Regions from separate parts of the Streptomyces sp. NPDC111744 genome, predicted to be linked through region 2. Evidence: predicted binding sites of a transcription regulator. Region 2 holds the regulator's gene; each other region holds the start of a gene.
What was found. The regulator HspR, encoded in region 2, represses chaperone genes until heat shock. The targets are predictions, from matches to a motif close to TTGAGNNNNNNNNNCTCAA.
Positions count from the first base shown of each region.

Region 1: dnaK (molecular chaperone DnaK) is a predicted target of HspR. The motif match lies at 2,306-2,324, and genes of this name have one in related genera.
Region 3: lon (endopeptidase La) is a predicted target of HspR. The motif match lies at 1,969-1,987, and genes of this name have one in related genera.

Region 1 covers NZ_JBVKCG010000029.1:10,556-14,703, forward strand. The annotation lists gene ACZ7OO_RS38400 (vWA domain-containing protein) at 1-1,739, shown strand, start outside; gene ACZ7OO_RS38405 (OsmC family peroxiredoxin) at 1,809-2,234, shown strand; gene dnaK (molecular chaperone DnaK) at 2,371-4,148, shown strand, end outside.
Region 2 covers NZ_JBVKCG010000018.1:10,614-14,761, reverse strand. The annotation lists gene ACZ7OO_RS31885 (sugar ABC transporter substrate-binding protein) at 166-1,278, opposite strand; gene ACZ7OO_RS31880 (heat shock protein transcriptional repressor HspR) at 1,800-2,261, opposite strand; gene dnaJ (molecular chaperone DnaJ) at 2,267-3,439, opposite strand; gene grpE (nucleotide exchange factor GrpE) at 3,485-4,141, opposite strand; gene dnaK (molecular chaperone DnaK) at 4,138-4,148, opposite strand, start outside.
Region 3 covers NZ_JBVKCG010000001.1:33,654-37,801, reverse strand. The annotation lists gene ACZ7OO_RS00195 (spermine/spermidine synthase domain-containing protein) at 1-466, opposite strand, end outside; gene ACZ7OO_RS00190 (rhomboid-like protein) at 730-1,536, shown strand; partial or broken gene ACZ7OO_RS00185 (GNAT family N-acetyltransferase) at 1,609-1,760, opposite strand; gene lon (endopeptidase La) at 2,010-4,148, shown strand, end outside.

The DNA of each region.
Region 1 (4,148 bases), on a different contig from region 2:
GGGTCGAGCTGCTGCGCGCCAACCCTGCCCTGCGCGCCGTCGAGTTCACCATCTGCCGGCACGAGAACTGCGAACTGGCGCCCCACGAAGGCCTCGTCCGGGCCGACTCCGACGGTGTGCTGCACGCCCACGCCACCCGGCGCGCCGAACCCGCCGAGTGGGCCTGGGCGTTGGCGCACTGCACCATCCATCTGGGCTTCGGCCACCTGCCCGCCGCCACCGGACCGCGCACCCAGCCCGACCGTTACGACCTCGCCGCCCGCTGCACCGTCGTCAACCGCTTCCTGCAGACCTTCCCGGTCGGCGAGGCACCGGACCATCTGCCGGCGTCCTACCCGGGGGGTGACGAGGAACGGCTCGCCGCCGGCTGGCGCCGCGTCGGCAGTGTCCCGGCCGTCTATGAGCGCGGTGGCACCAGTGGTGGCGAACCCGACCAGCTCCTCCTCCCCTGGAACGAGTGGGCGGGCCAGGTCCCCGACTGGCAGGTCGGGTTCGCGCACGCGCTGACCCGCACCATGTCCCGGGCGATGGACCTGGCCGGCGGCCGCCGCACCTCCATGACCGGGCCGCCGACTCCGCTGCGCCCGTGGGAACAAGGGCTGAGCTGGTTCGTCTCCTCCTATCCGCTGCTCGGCGGTATCGCGGCCGGGATCAAGCTGGTGGCCGACGCCGAACTGGCCCGTGCCCACGACATCGCCATCGCCGCCGTCAATCCCGAGGCGGGCGAGATCTACGTCAATCCGCTGCGCACCCTGGAGGGCGAGGAATGGCGGTTCGTCCTCGCCCACGAGATGCTGCACGCCGCCCTGCGCCACGGCGACCGCCTCGGCGGCCGCGACCCCTACCTCTTCAACATCGCCTGCGACTACGTCATCAACGGCTGGCTGGTCGAGATGCGGGTCGGCACCATGCCCGAAGGGCTGCTGCACGACCCGGAGTTGAAAGACCTGTCGGCGGAGGAGGTGTACGACCGGATCGCCGTCGACCTGCGCCGGATGCGGCGCCTCGCCACTCTGCGGGGCAAGGGACGCGGCGATGTCCTGGGCGCGCCGATCGGGCCGCCCGGTGCCTGTGTCGACCTCGACGAGTTCTACCGCCGGGGCCTTGGCCAGGGCCTCGACCTGCACCAGGCGCAGGGCCGCGGTTTCCTGCCCGGCGGCCTGGTCGAGGAGATCCGCGCGCTCAGCCATCCACCGCTGCCCTGGGACGCCCGACTCGCCCGCTGGTTCGACGAGTTCGTGCCCCGTCCGGAAGCCGTACGGTCGTACGCCCGGCCCTCCCGCCGCCAGTCGTCCACCCCGGACATCCCGCGCGCCGGCCGGTACTTCCCGCCCGAGGAGGTCGCCCGCTGCACCTTCGGCGTGGTCCTGGACACCTCCGGCTCCATGGACCGCACCCTGCTCGGCAAGGCCCTCGGCGCGATCGCCTCCTACGCCGAGGCCCGTGACGTACCGGCCGCCCGTGTCGTGTTCTGCGACGCCGCCCCGCACGACGCCGGGTACCTGCCGACGACCGAGATCGCCGGGCGGGTCCGGGTGCACGGCCGCGGCGGTACCGTCCTCCAGCCCGGTATCGACCTGTTGCACCGCGCGGACGACTTCCCGCCGAACGCACCGGTCCTGGTGATCACCGACGGCTGGTGCGACGTCCTGCGGGTGCGGCGGGAGCACGCGTACCTCGTCCCCGACGGCCGTCGCCTGCCGTTCACTCCCCGTGGGCCGGTCTTCCGCGTGCGGTGAGCAAGGATGTGATCGGATGGGAGGCAGCGAAACCGGTTCACTCGCCCCCGTACGCCGAAAGGAACAACCGTGGCCACCACGCGCACCGCACACACCGTTTGGGAAGGCAACCTCCTCGAGGGCAACGGTGTCATCACCTTCGACTCCTCCGGTATCGGCGAGCAGCCGGTCACATGGGCCTCCCGTTCCCAGGAGGCGAACGGCAAGACCAGCCCGGAGGAGCTGATCGCCGGTGCCCACTCCAGCTGCTTCTCCATGGCCCTCTCGCACGCCCTGGCCGGGGCCGGCACCCCGCCCACCAAGCTGGTGACCAACGCCGACGTCACCTTCCAGCCGGGTGAGGGCATCACTGGGATCCACCTGACCGTCGAGGGCACGGTGCCCGGCCTGGACGAGGCCGGCTTCGCGGCCGCCGCCGAGGACGCCAAGAAGAACTGCCCGGTCAGCCAGGCCCTGGCCGGCACCACCATCACCCTGGACGCGAAGCTCGCCTGACCGTCGTGGCCCTTCCGATGCCGCGTCCCCGTCAAGGGGGCGCGGCATCGTCGTTTACGGGGTACCCGGCATTGACAACGGCCCGCTCAAGTTTTGTGCTGGAGTCGGGGAAGTGGCCGGGCGGAAGGGGACGGACATGGCACGGGCGGTCGGAATCGACCTCGGTACGACGAACTCGGTGGTGGCCGTGCTGGAGGGCGGTGAGCCCACCGTCGTGGCCAACGCCGAGGGGGCGCGCACCACCCCCTCGGTGGTGGCCTTCGCGAAGAACGGCGATGTGCTGGTCGGCGAGGTCGCCAAGCGGCAGGCGGTGACCAACGTGGACCGCACCGCGCGCTCGGTGAAGCGGCACATGGGCGACGGGGCCTGGCGGTTCCCCGAGAGCGGGAGCGTCGACGGCACGCGGTACCGGGCCCAGGAGCTGTCGGCGCGGGTGCTGCAGAAGCTGAAGCGGGATGCCGAGGCGTACCTCGGCGAGGACGTCACCGACGCGGTGATCACCGTACCCGCCTATTTCGACGACTCCCAGCGGCAGGCCACCAAGGAGGCCGGGGAGATCGCCGGTCTGAAGGTGCTGAGGATCATCAACGAGCCGACCGCCGCGGCGCTCGCCTACGGCCTCGACCGGGGCGAGGAGCAGACGGTCCTCGTCTTCGACCTCGGGGGCGGAACTTTCGACGTCTCCCTCCTTGAGATCGGCGACGGTGTGATCGAGGTGAAGGCCACCAACGGCGACACGCACCTGGGCGGCGACGACTGGGACCAGCGGATCGTCGAGCACCTGGTCAAACGCTTCAAGGGGCAGTACGGCATCGATCTCGGCAACGACAGGATGGCCCTGCAACGGCTCCGCGAGGGAGCCGAGAAGGCGAAGATCGAGCTGTCCTCGTCCACGGAGACCTCGATCAATCTGCCGTACATCACGGCCTCCGCCGAGGGCCCGCTGCATCTGGACGAGAAGCTGACGCGGGCTCAGTTCCAGGAGCTGACCGCGGACTTGCTGGACCGCTGCAAGAAGCCCTTCCACCAGGCCGTCAAGGACGCGGGCGTGGAGCTGTCCGCGATCGACCATGTGATCCTGGTCGGCGGCTCGACCCGGATGCCCGCCGTCACCGACCTGGTCAAGGAACTCACCGGCAAGGACCCGCACAAGGGCGTCAACCCGGACGAGGTGGTCGCAGTCGGCGCGGCTCTCCAGGCGGGCGTCATCCGCGGCGACGTGAAGGACGTCCTGCTCCTCGACGTCACCCCGCTGTCCCTGGGCATCGAGACCAAGGGCGGCATCATGACCAAGCTGATCGAGCGCAACACCACGATCCCGACCCGGCGTGCGGAGATCTTCACGACCGCCGCCGACAACCAGCCCTCGGTCGGCATCCAGGTCTACCAGGGCGAACGGGAGATCGCCGCCTACAACAAGAAGCTCGGCGTCTTCGACCTCACCGGCCTGCCGCCGGCACCGCGCGGCGTACCGCAGATCGAGGTCGCCTTCGACATCGACGCGAACGGGATCATGCACGTCTCGGCGAAGGACCTGGCGACCGGCCGTGAGCAGAAGATGACCGTGACCGGCGGCTCCGCCCTCCCCAAGGACGACATCGACCGCATGATGCGGGAGGCCGAGCAGTACGCCGAGGAGGACCGCAATCGCCGCGAGGCCGCCGAGACCCGCAACCAGGCAGAGCAACTCGTCTACCAGACCGAGAAGTTCATCCGGGACAACGAGGAGCGGGTGCCGGGCGACACGAAGACCGACGTGGAGTCGGCGATCACCGAACTGAAGGCGCTGCTGGAACGGAACGCCGACACCGCGGAGCTACGGCAGGGCGTCGAGAAACTGGCAAGCGTCAGTCAGCGGATGGGCCAGGCCATGTACGCGGGTGCCTCCGGCGGCTCGACGACCGAAGAGCAGCG
Region 2 (4,148 bases):
ACGGTACGTCGAGTACGCCGGCGCCGGCCCGGAGCCCGTGGACATGCAGCAGGTCCTGGACAGCTCCCCTGATGGGCCGGCGCCTGAGCCGCGACGACAGCCGGCGGGTCGTCGTCCCCGGCCGGAGCCGCGTAGTGGCCCGCGGCAGCCGCCGCGGGGCGGGGCCTACTTGAGGCCGGCCGCCGCGCACGCCGTCTTGTAGTCGGCGGTGCAGATCTGCGAGACCTTGTAGATGCCGTCCGCGACGACGGTGTCCTTGATCTTGCTCTTCGTCACGGCGTTGACCTGCACCAGCTGGGACGGGATGTTCTTGGTGGTGGGGCTGTCGACCTGGTCCTGGGTGAGCGCGTCGAACTGGATGTCCTTGCCCTGCACCTTGTAGACGGCCATCTCCGCGGCGGCCTCGGCCTCGTTCGGGTAGGGCTTGTAGACGGTCATGTACTGCTGGCCGACGATGATCCGCTGAATGGCGTCGAGGTCGGCGTCCTGGCCGGTGATCGGCGGCATGTTGGTGAAGCCGGCCGCCTTGAGGGCCTTGACGATGCCGCCCGCCATCGCGTCGTTCGCGGAGTAAACGGCGGCGATGTTGTTCTTGCCGATCGCGTTGATCGCCTTGGTGGTCTCCTGCTCGGCGATCCCCGGGTCCCAGTCCTTGGTGTCGAACGAGGCCGCGGACGGGATCGTCACCTTGCCGGTCAGCTCGGACAGGGCGCCCGTCTTGAACTGCTTGGCGTTCGGGTCCGTCGGCGAGCCGTTGATCATGATGACCTTTTCGGAGGTGTCGACGTTCGGCCCGAGACCCTCAAGGAGCGTACGGGCCTGCACCTCGCCGACCAGCTCGTTGTCGAAGGAGACGTAGGCGTCGATCGGGCCCTCGGCGAGGCGGTCGTAGGCGATGACCGGGATGCCCGCGTCCCTGGCCTTCTTCACCGTGCCCGCGATGGCGTGCGAGTCGACCGAGTCCAGGACGATGACGTCGACCTTGTCGTCGATCATCTTCTGCATCTGCTGGGCCTGCGCGGAGGCGGACGACCCGGCGTTGGCGTACGCGATCCGGCCCTGCTTGTTCGTGAGCTCGGCGATCTTGGCCTTCATGATCGGGTAGTCGAAGTTTCTGTACCGGGCGTTGATGATGTCCGGCATCAGCACACCCACCGTGATGTCGTTGCCCTTGGTCGGGCTCGCGGTGCTCGACGATCCCGTCGCGTTGAGCACGCCGCAGCCGGCGAGCGAGAGGGTCATCGTGGACGCGGCCACAGACATGGCTATACGACGCATACGGGGGCTCACTTCAGTGCGTTCCGGACATGGGGCTGCTTGCGACCCAGATGTCTGAAAAGACAACGCGTACGCCACACCCGGCGTCAAGCGGAACTACTTAACGAGTGCGCAACACTACCCTCCGCTGCACCTGTGAAGAGTAAGCGGAATCGCCTCCAAACACCCTTTACGGACCCTCCACTCAAAGGGAGTTCACGGGTGGGCAAAGATCAGTACAACCAACTCCATTCCTCATGGGTCGACATCGGTAACGGCCATCTCCGTCGTCACGGACACGACCAGAGGATCGAATGAACCCAGCCAGACGCGCCGCGGCCGCAGCCGTGGTGCTCGCCACCGCCCACCCTGCTCGGCGGCGCGGCCGTGGGCACGGTGTCCTACTACTGGGTGACCGGCGTGCCGGCGGACGGCACAGAGACGGCTCCGGCCGCCGACTGGACGGTCAGCGCACCCGCCGAGTGACACGCGAGGGGCCCGGAGGTTCAGGTGAACCTCCGGGCCCCTTCGCACAGGTGCTGCTAGTCCTTGGCCTTCTTCGGCCGCCACACCACCAGTGCGCTGGTGTGCTGGACCTCCTGATACGGCACCAGGTCGCGGCGGTACGAGGCGTGTACCGCTGCTTCCCGCTGCTGCATGGCGGCCGCCGCGCCGTCCAGGGCCGCTTCCATCTCCGCCACGCGGGCCTGGAGGGCGACGACCTGGTTCTCCAGTTCGATGATGCGCTTGATGCCGGCCAGGTTGATGCCCTCGTCCTGCGACAACGTCTGCACCTGCCGGAGCAGTTCGATGTCGCGGGCCGAGTAGCGGCGGCCCCGCCCGGCCGTGCGGTCGGGCGAGACCAGGCCGAGGCGGTCGTACTGGCGCAGCGTCTGCGGGTGCAGTCCGGAGAGCTGGGCCGCCACCGAGATGACGTAGACCGGGGTCTCCTCGGTCAGTTCATACGGCCCGCGGAAACTGTCACTGCGTCGACGGCCGTCCATCCCTGTCATGCTCCCTTCGCGGCCTCGAACAGCTCGGCGCGCGGGTCCTCGCCCGCGGTCGCCTCGCGATACGCCTCCAGTGCGTCACGAGCATTCCCCGACAGGTCCTTCGGGACACTCACCTCGACGGTGACCAGGAGGTCGCCGCGGGTGCCGTCCTTGCGGACCGCGCCCTTGCCACGGGCGCGCATGGTGCGGCCGTTGGGCGTGCCCGGGGGCAGCTTGAGGGTGACCGGCGGTCCGCCCAGGGTGGGCACCCTGACCTCGCCGCCGAGCGCCGCCTCGGTGAAGGTCACCGGGACGGTCACCGTGAGGTTGTCCTCCTTGCGGCCGAACACCGGGTGGGTGTCGACGTGGACCATGACGTACAGGTCGCCCGCCGGGCCGCCCCGCTCGCCCGGTGCGCCCTTGCCGCGCAGCCGGATCCGCTGGCCGTCCGTCACCCCTGCCGGGATCCGGACCTGCATGGTGCGCGACGACTTGGCGCGGCCGCTGCCCTTGCAGTCAGGGCAGGGGTTCTCCGCGATCAGGCCGCGGCCCTTGCAGTCCGGGCAGGGGTCGGTGAGCGAGAAGCCGCCGCCCGATCCCCGCGCCACCTGACCGGTGCCGACGCAGGTCGGGCACACACGCGGTGTGCCGTTCGCGTCGCCGGTGCCCGAACAGGCCTTGCAGGGGGCCTGCGAGGACATCCGCAGCGGGACCGTGGCGCCCTCGATGGCCTCCGTGAAGCTGAGCGTGACCTCGGACTCGATGTCCTGGCCGCGCCGGGGCTGGGTGCGCGTGCCCGCGCCGCCACCCCGGTTGAACAAGCCCCCCAGGACGTCGCCGAAACCGCCGCCGAAACCGCCCCCGCCCTGTTGCGCGGTGCCCCCGAAGAGGTCGCCCAGGTCGAAGTTGAAGTTGCCGCCGCCCGCGCCCGGCCCGGGGCGGAAGCCACCGTTGCCGAAGAGGGCGCGCGCCTCGTCGTACTCCTTGCGCTTCTTGGGGTCGCCGAGGATGTCGTTGGCCTCGGAGATCTCCTTGAAGCGCTCCTCGGCCTTGACGTTGCCCTTGTTGGCGTCCGGGTGGAACTCGCGGGCGAGCTTCCGGTACGCCTTCTTGATCTCGGCCTCGGTGGCGTCCTTGGGGACGCCGAGGACCTTGTAGTAGTCCTTCTCGATGAAGTCCTTGGTGCTCATCCCCGACGCGCCCCCTTTCCGGTGTTCCGCTCAATCTCTACGACTTCAGCCCTCCTCAGGGCCGTTGTCCTTGTCCTCGCCGGCCGCGGGGGCCTCGTCGGTCCCCTCGGCCTTCACCGCCTGCGCTCCCGGCTGCGGTTCGGCGACCGCCACCCGCGCGGGGCGGATGGTGCGCTCGCCGATGCGATACCCGGGCTGCAGAATCGCCACGCACGTCGTCTCGGTGACGTCCGGCGCGTAGCTGTGCATCAGCGCCTCGTGGATCGTCGGGTCGAAGGGCTCGCCCTCCTTGCCGAACTGCTGGAGTCCCATCTTCGCCGCGACCGTCTCGAGCGACTCGGCCACCGACTTGAAACCGCCGACCAGTTCGCCGTGTTCCCGTGCGCGGCCGATGTCGTCGAGCACGGGCAGGAGTTCGGTCAGGAGGTTCGCGATGGCGATCTCCCGGACCGTGATCCGGTCACGCTCCACTCGGCGGCGGTAGTTCTGGTACTCGGCCTGGAGGCGCTGGAGGTCCGCGGTGCGCTCGCCGAGCGCGGTGCGTACCTGGTCCAGCTGTGCGGTCAGACCGGTCAGTTCTGCGCTTGCGTCCCCGGCCGGGGCCGCCCCCTGTGCGGGAGCGGCCTTCGGCTCGGCGTCGTCGGGGGTGGCGCCGGAGGGGACGTCGGGCTTCTCCTCGAAGCCCGGGGTCTCCTCCGTCACGCGGCAC
Region 3 (4,148 bases), on a different contig from region 2:
AGCCGGGCCCGTTGTCGATGTCCAGGCACAGCGCGTCGAATGTGTCGGAAGTCTCATTGACGTACGCGACGAGATCGTCCTCGACGATCACCGTGCGCGGATCGGCGAACGCGCGCGCGGAGAGCGGGGACAGCGGACCGTCCCGATGCCAGCCGACGACCGCGGGTTCCCGCTCCACGACCGTGATCCGCCCCCAGCGGGGATCCCGCGCGGCGTGCGCGAGCGAGAACCCGACACCGAGCCCGCCGATCAGCACCGCCGGATCCGACCGCCCGTCCAGGGCCTCCCGGGCGGCGTCCACGAGCAGCCGCTCCGAACGGCCGTCGGAGGTGTCCATCAGGAAGCAGCCGTTGGCGATGATCTGCAGCAGTCCGCCGTGTCGGCGCAGGACCACCTCGCCGTACGGCCCTTCGCGCCGGTCCAGGACCACGGGAGGGCAGTCGGCCACGGAAGTCGCGCCAGTCATCTCCGCCATGTCGGCCATCCTGCCTCAACAGGGCTTTGCGGCCATGCGAATTACGGGCGTCGGACGGTCGCACGGGTGTCACTCGTTCGAGGGGCCGCCCGGCGCTTCGCGCCCGCCGGTGGCCTCGGGTGGCTCATATGGTTCCTCCCAACCCCTCATGGTTCTTCAGAAAATCCTGTGAATCGCTCCGCACGTGGCCTCGGTCATAGACAGCGACTCCAGGGACGGCGAAGGGTGGAGCGAAACGGAAGGAGCGCCTCACCGTGGAACGGACCGCGAGGGTCGCATCGACGCCCCCGCCCGAGCCCCTTCCGGCCGCGGAGGTCGGTGCCCTGCTGGACGGTGTGCCCCGCCAGCGCGGCTGGGTCGCGGACGCCGCCCCGAAGACCCCGCGCCCCGCCCTCCGGGTGCGCCCCCTCCGGGTGCGCCCCCGGCGGTTGCTCCCCAGCCCCACCGGCACCCCGGTCACCTTCACCTACACGGTGATCCTCGCGCTGACCTCGCTCTTCGCCGGTTACGCCAGCCCCGGCCTCCTGCACTCCGTCTACCAGGACTCCAGTACCGACGTCGCCCACCTCCTCCGCACCCCGGCCTTCGTCCTGCTGGCCAGCGCGCTGTGGATCGCGGGCGGCCTCCTCTCTCCGTACGCCCTCGCCTTCGTGCTCGTCCTGACCGCACTGGAGCGGCGGATAGGGGGCGCCCGGGCGATCCTCGTCTTCCTGGCGGGCCATGTGCTGGCCACCCTCGCCACCGAGGTCCCGGTCGGCCTCGCGGTCCTGGCCGGCCACCTCCCCGGCACCTCCCTGCACCGCCTCGACTACGGCATCAGCTTCGGCGTGACCGCCAGCATCGGTGCCCTCTCCGGCCTGCTCACCCCCTGGGTGCGCTGGCCCCTGCTCGCCCTGGTCGGCTACAGCCTCCTCGAGGACCTCATCGCCTTCGAGGACCCGATGACCAACTGGGGGCATCTGATCTCGCTGGGCATCGGGACGGCACTCTGGCCGGTGGTACGGCGCTGGTACCGGGAGCGGCACCAGGCTCCGGTCCCGGCCGGTGTCACCGCCGCGTAACCGCGCGGCGTCCAGCGCGTCGAGCGCCCCCGGAGCACCATCCCGCCCCCGGCCTCGCAGGCGCCGCGCACGTCAGCCGGCCGGCGTCCAGACGTACGGCGTGGTCGTCGTCACCGTCGTGAAGCCCAGGCGCCTCAGGATCGGGCAGCTGTCGGCCGACGCGTCCACGTGCAGGTAGGCCCGGCCAGGGCCGCCGCTCGGGTCGCCCGTAGTGCGACCAGCGCGCCGGGTTCGGCTGGACGGCGCGCATCTCGGTGTCGTAAGCGGCGAGCAGGGTCGCCGCGAGGTCTGTGTCGGTCATCGGCCGACCGTACGGGGAATGCACCCGCGCGGCTCAACTGTTTTCCCTCCGCGGTTTCCTGTTTCCGCCAGGTCACTACCCGATCGCTCAAAGCGAACACGCCCCGGGGAACATTCAGAGGCTCATGTGCATTGAGTCGGCATAGCTCAAGTTCAATGCCGAAGGGGAGATCATGGCTTCGACGTCCGCATCACTCACCCTCCCTGTGCTGCCGCTCGACGGCGAGGTCGTGCTGCCCGGGATGGTGGTCCCGCTGGACCTCAAGGACCCCGATGTCCGTGCCGCCGTGGAGGCCGCCCAGGCCGCGGCCCGTACCGAGCCCGGAAAGCCCAGGGTGCTGCTGGTACCGCGTATCGACGGGAGCTACCCGAGCACCGGTGTGCTCGGCACCGTTGAGCAGGTCGGCCGGCTGGCCGACGGTGACCCGGGCGCGCTGATCCGCGGCCGTTACCGGGTGCGCATCGGCGCCGGTACCACCGGCCCGGGTGCCGCCCTGTGGGTGGAGGGCACCCGCATCGAGGAGAACGTCCCGGACCCGGTGCCCGGTCATGTCACCGAACTGGTCAAGGAGTACAAGGCCCTCGCCACCGCCTGGCTGCGCAAGCGAGCCGCCTGGCAGGTCGTCGACCGTGTCCAGGCCATCGACGACGTCTCCGCGCTCGCCGACAACTCCGGTTACTCGCCGTTCCTGACCACCGACCAGAAGGTCGAGCTGCTCGAGACCGCCGACCCGGTCGCCCGACTGAAGCTCGCCACCCAGCAGCTGCGCGACCATCTCGCCGAGCAGGACGTGGCCGAGACCATCGCCAAGGACGTCCAGGAGGGCGTCGACAAGCAGCAGCGCGAGTTCCTGCTGCGCCGCCAGCTCGAAGCCGTCCGTAAGGAGCTGCGCGAGCTGAACGGTGAGAAGGACGGCGAGGAGTCCGACGACTACCGCACCCGGGTGGAGGCCGCCGACCTGCCGGAGAAGGTCCGCGAGGCCGCCCTCAAGGAGGTCGACAAGCTGGAGCGGTCCAGCGACCAGTCGCCCGAGGGCTCCTGGATCCGCACCTGGCTGGACACGGTGCTCGAACTGCCGTGGAACGAGAGGACCGAGGACGCCTACGACATCCAGGGCGCCAAGGCGGTCCTGGACGCCGAGCACGCCGGTCTGGAGGACGTGAAGGAGCGGATCACCGAGTACCTGGCGGTGCGCAAGCGCCGTAGCGACCGGGGGCTCGGGGTCATCGGCGGTCGCCGTGGCGGTGCCGTGCTGGCGCTCGTCGGTCCGCCCGGTGTCGGCAAGACCTCGCTCGGCGAGTCCGTCGCGCACGCGATGGGGCGGAAGTTCGTCCGGGTCGCCCTCGGTGGCGTCCGTGACGAGGCCGAGATCCGTGGTCACCGCCGTACGTACGTGGGTGCGCTGCCCGGCCGGATCGTCCGTGCCATCAAGGAGGCCGGTTCGATGAACCCGGTCGTCCTGCTCGACGAGATCGACAAGGTGGGGTCCGACTTCCGGGGCGACCCGGCGGCCGCCCTGCTCGAAGTCCTCGACCCGGCGCAGAACCACACCTTCCGCGACCACTACCTGGAAGTCGAACTCGACCTGTCCGACGTCGTCTTCCTCGCCACCGCCAACGTCCTGGAGGCCATCCCGGAGGCCCTGCTCGACCGTATGGAGCTGGTCCGCCTGGACGGCTACACCGAGGACGAGAAGATCGTCATCGCCCGTGACCACCTGCTTCCGCGCCAGCTGGAGCGGGCGGGCATCGACAAGGACGAGGTCGTCCTGGACGAGAGCGCGCTGCGCAAGCTCGCCGGCGAGTACACCCGTGAGGCGGGCGTCCGTAACCTGGAACGGTCGATCGCCCGGCTGCTGCGCAAGGTCGCGGCCCAGCACGAACTGGGTCAGCGGGAGCTGCCGTTCACCGTCAGGGACGAGGACCTGCGCGCCCTGATCGGCCGGCCGCACCACGTGCCCGAGTCCGCCCAGGACCCGGCCGAGCGCCGTACGGCGGTCCCGGGTGTGGCGACGGGTCTGGCGGTCACCGGAGCGGGCGGAGACGTCCTCTTCGTGGAGGCGTCCCTGGCCGACCCGGAGACGGGCGCGGCGGGGCTGACCCTCACCGGGCAGCTGGGTGACGTGATGAAGGAGAGCGCGCAGATCGCCCTGTCCTTCCTGCGCTCGCACGGCGCGGAACTGGAGCTCCCGGTCGGCGACCTGAAGGAGCGGGGCGTGCACATCCACTTCCCGGCCGGCGCGGTCCCGAAGGACGGCCCGAGCGCCGGCGTCACCATGACGACGGCTCTCGCGTCCCTCCTGTCCGGCCGG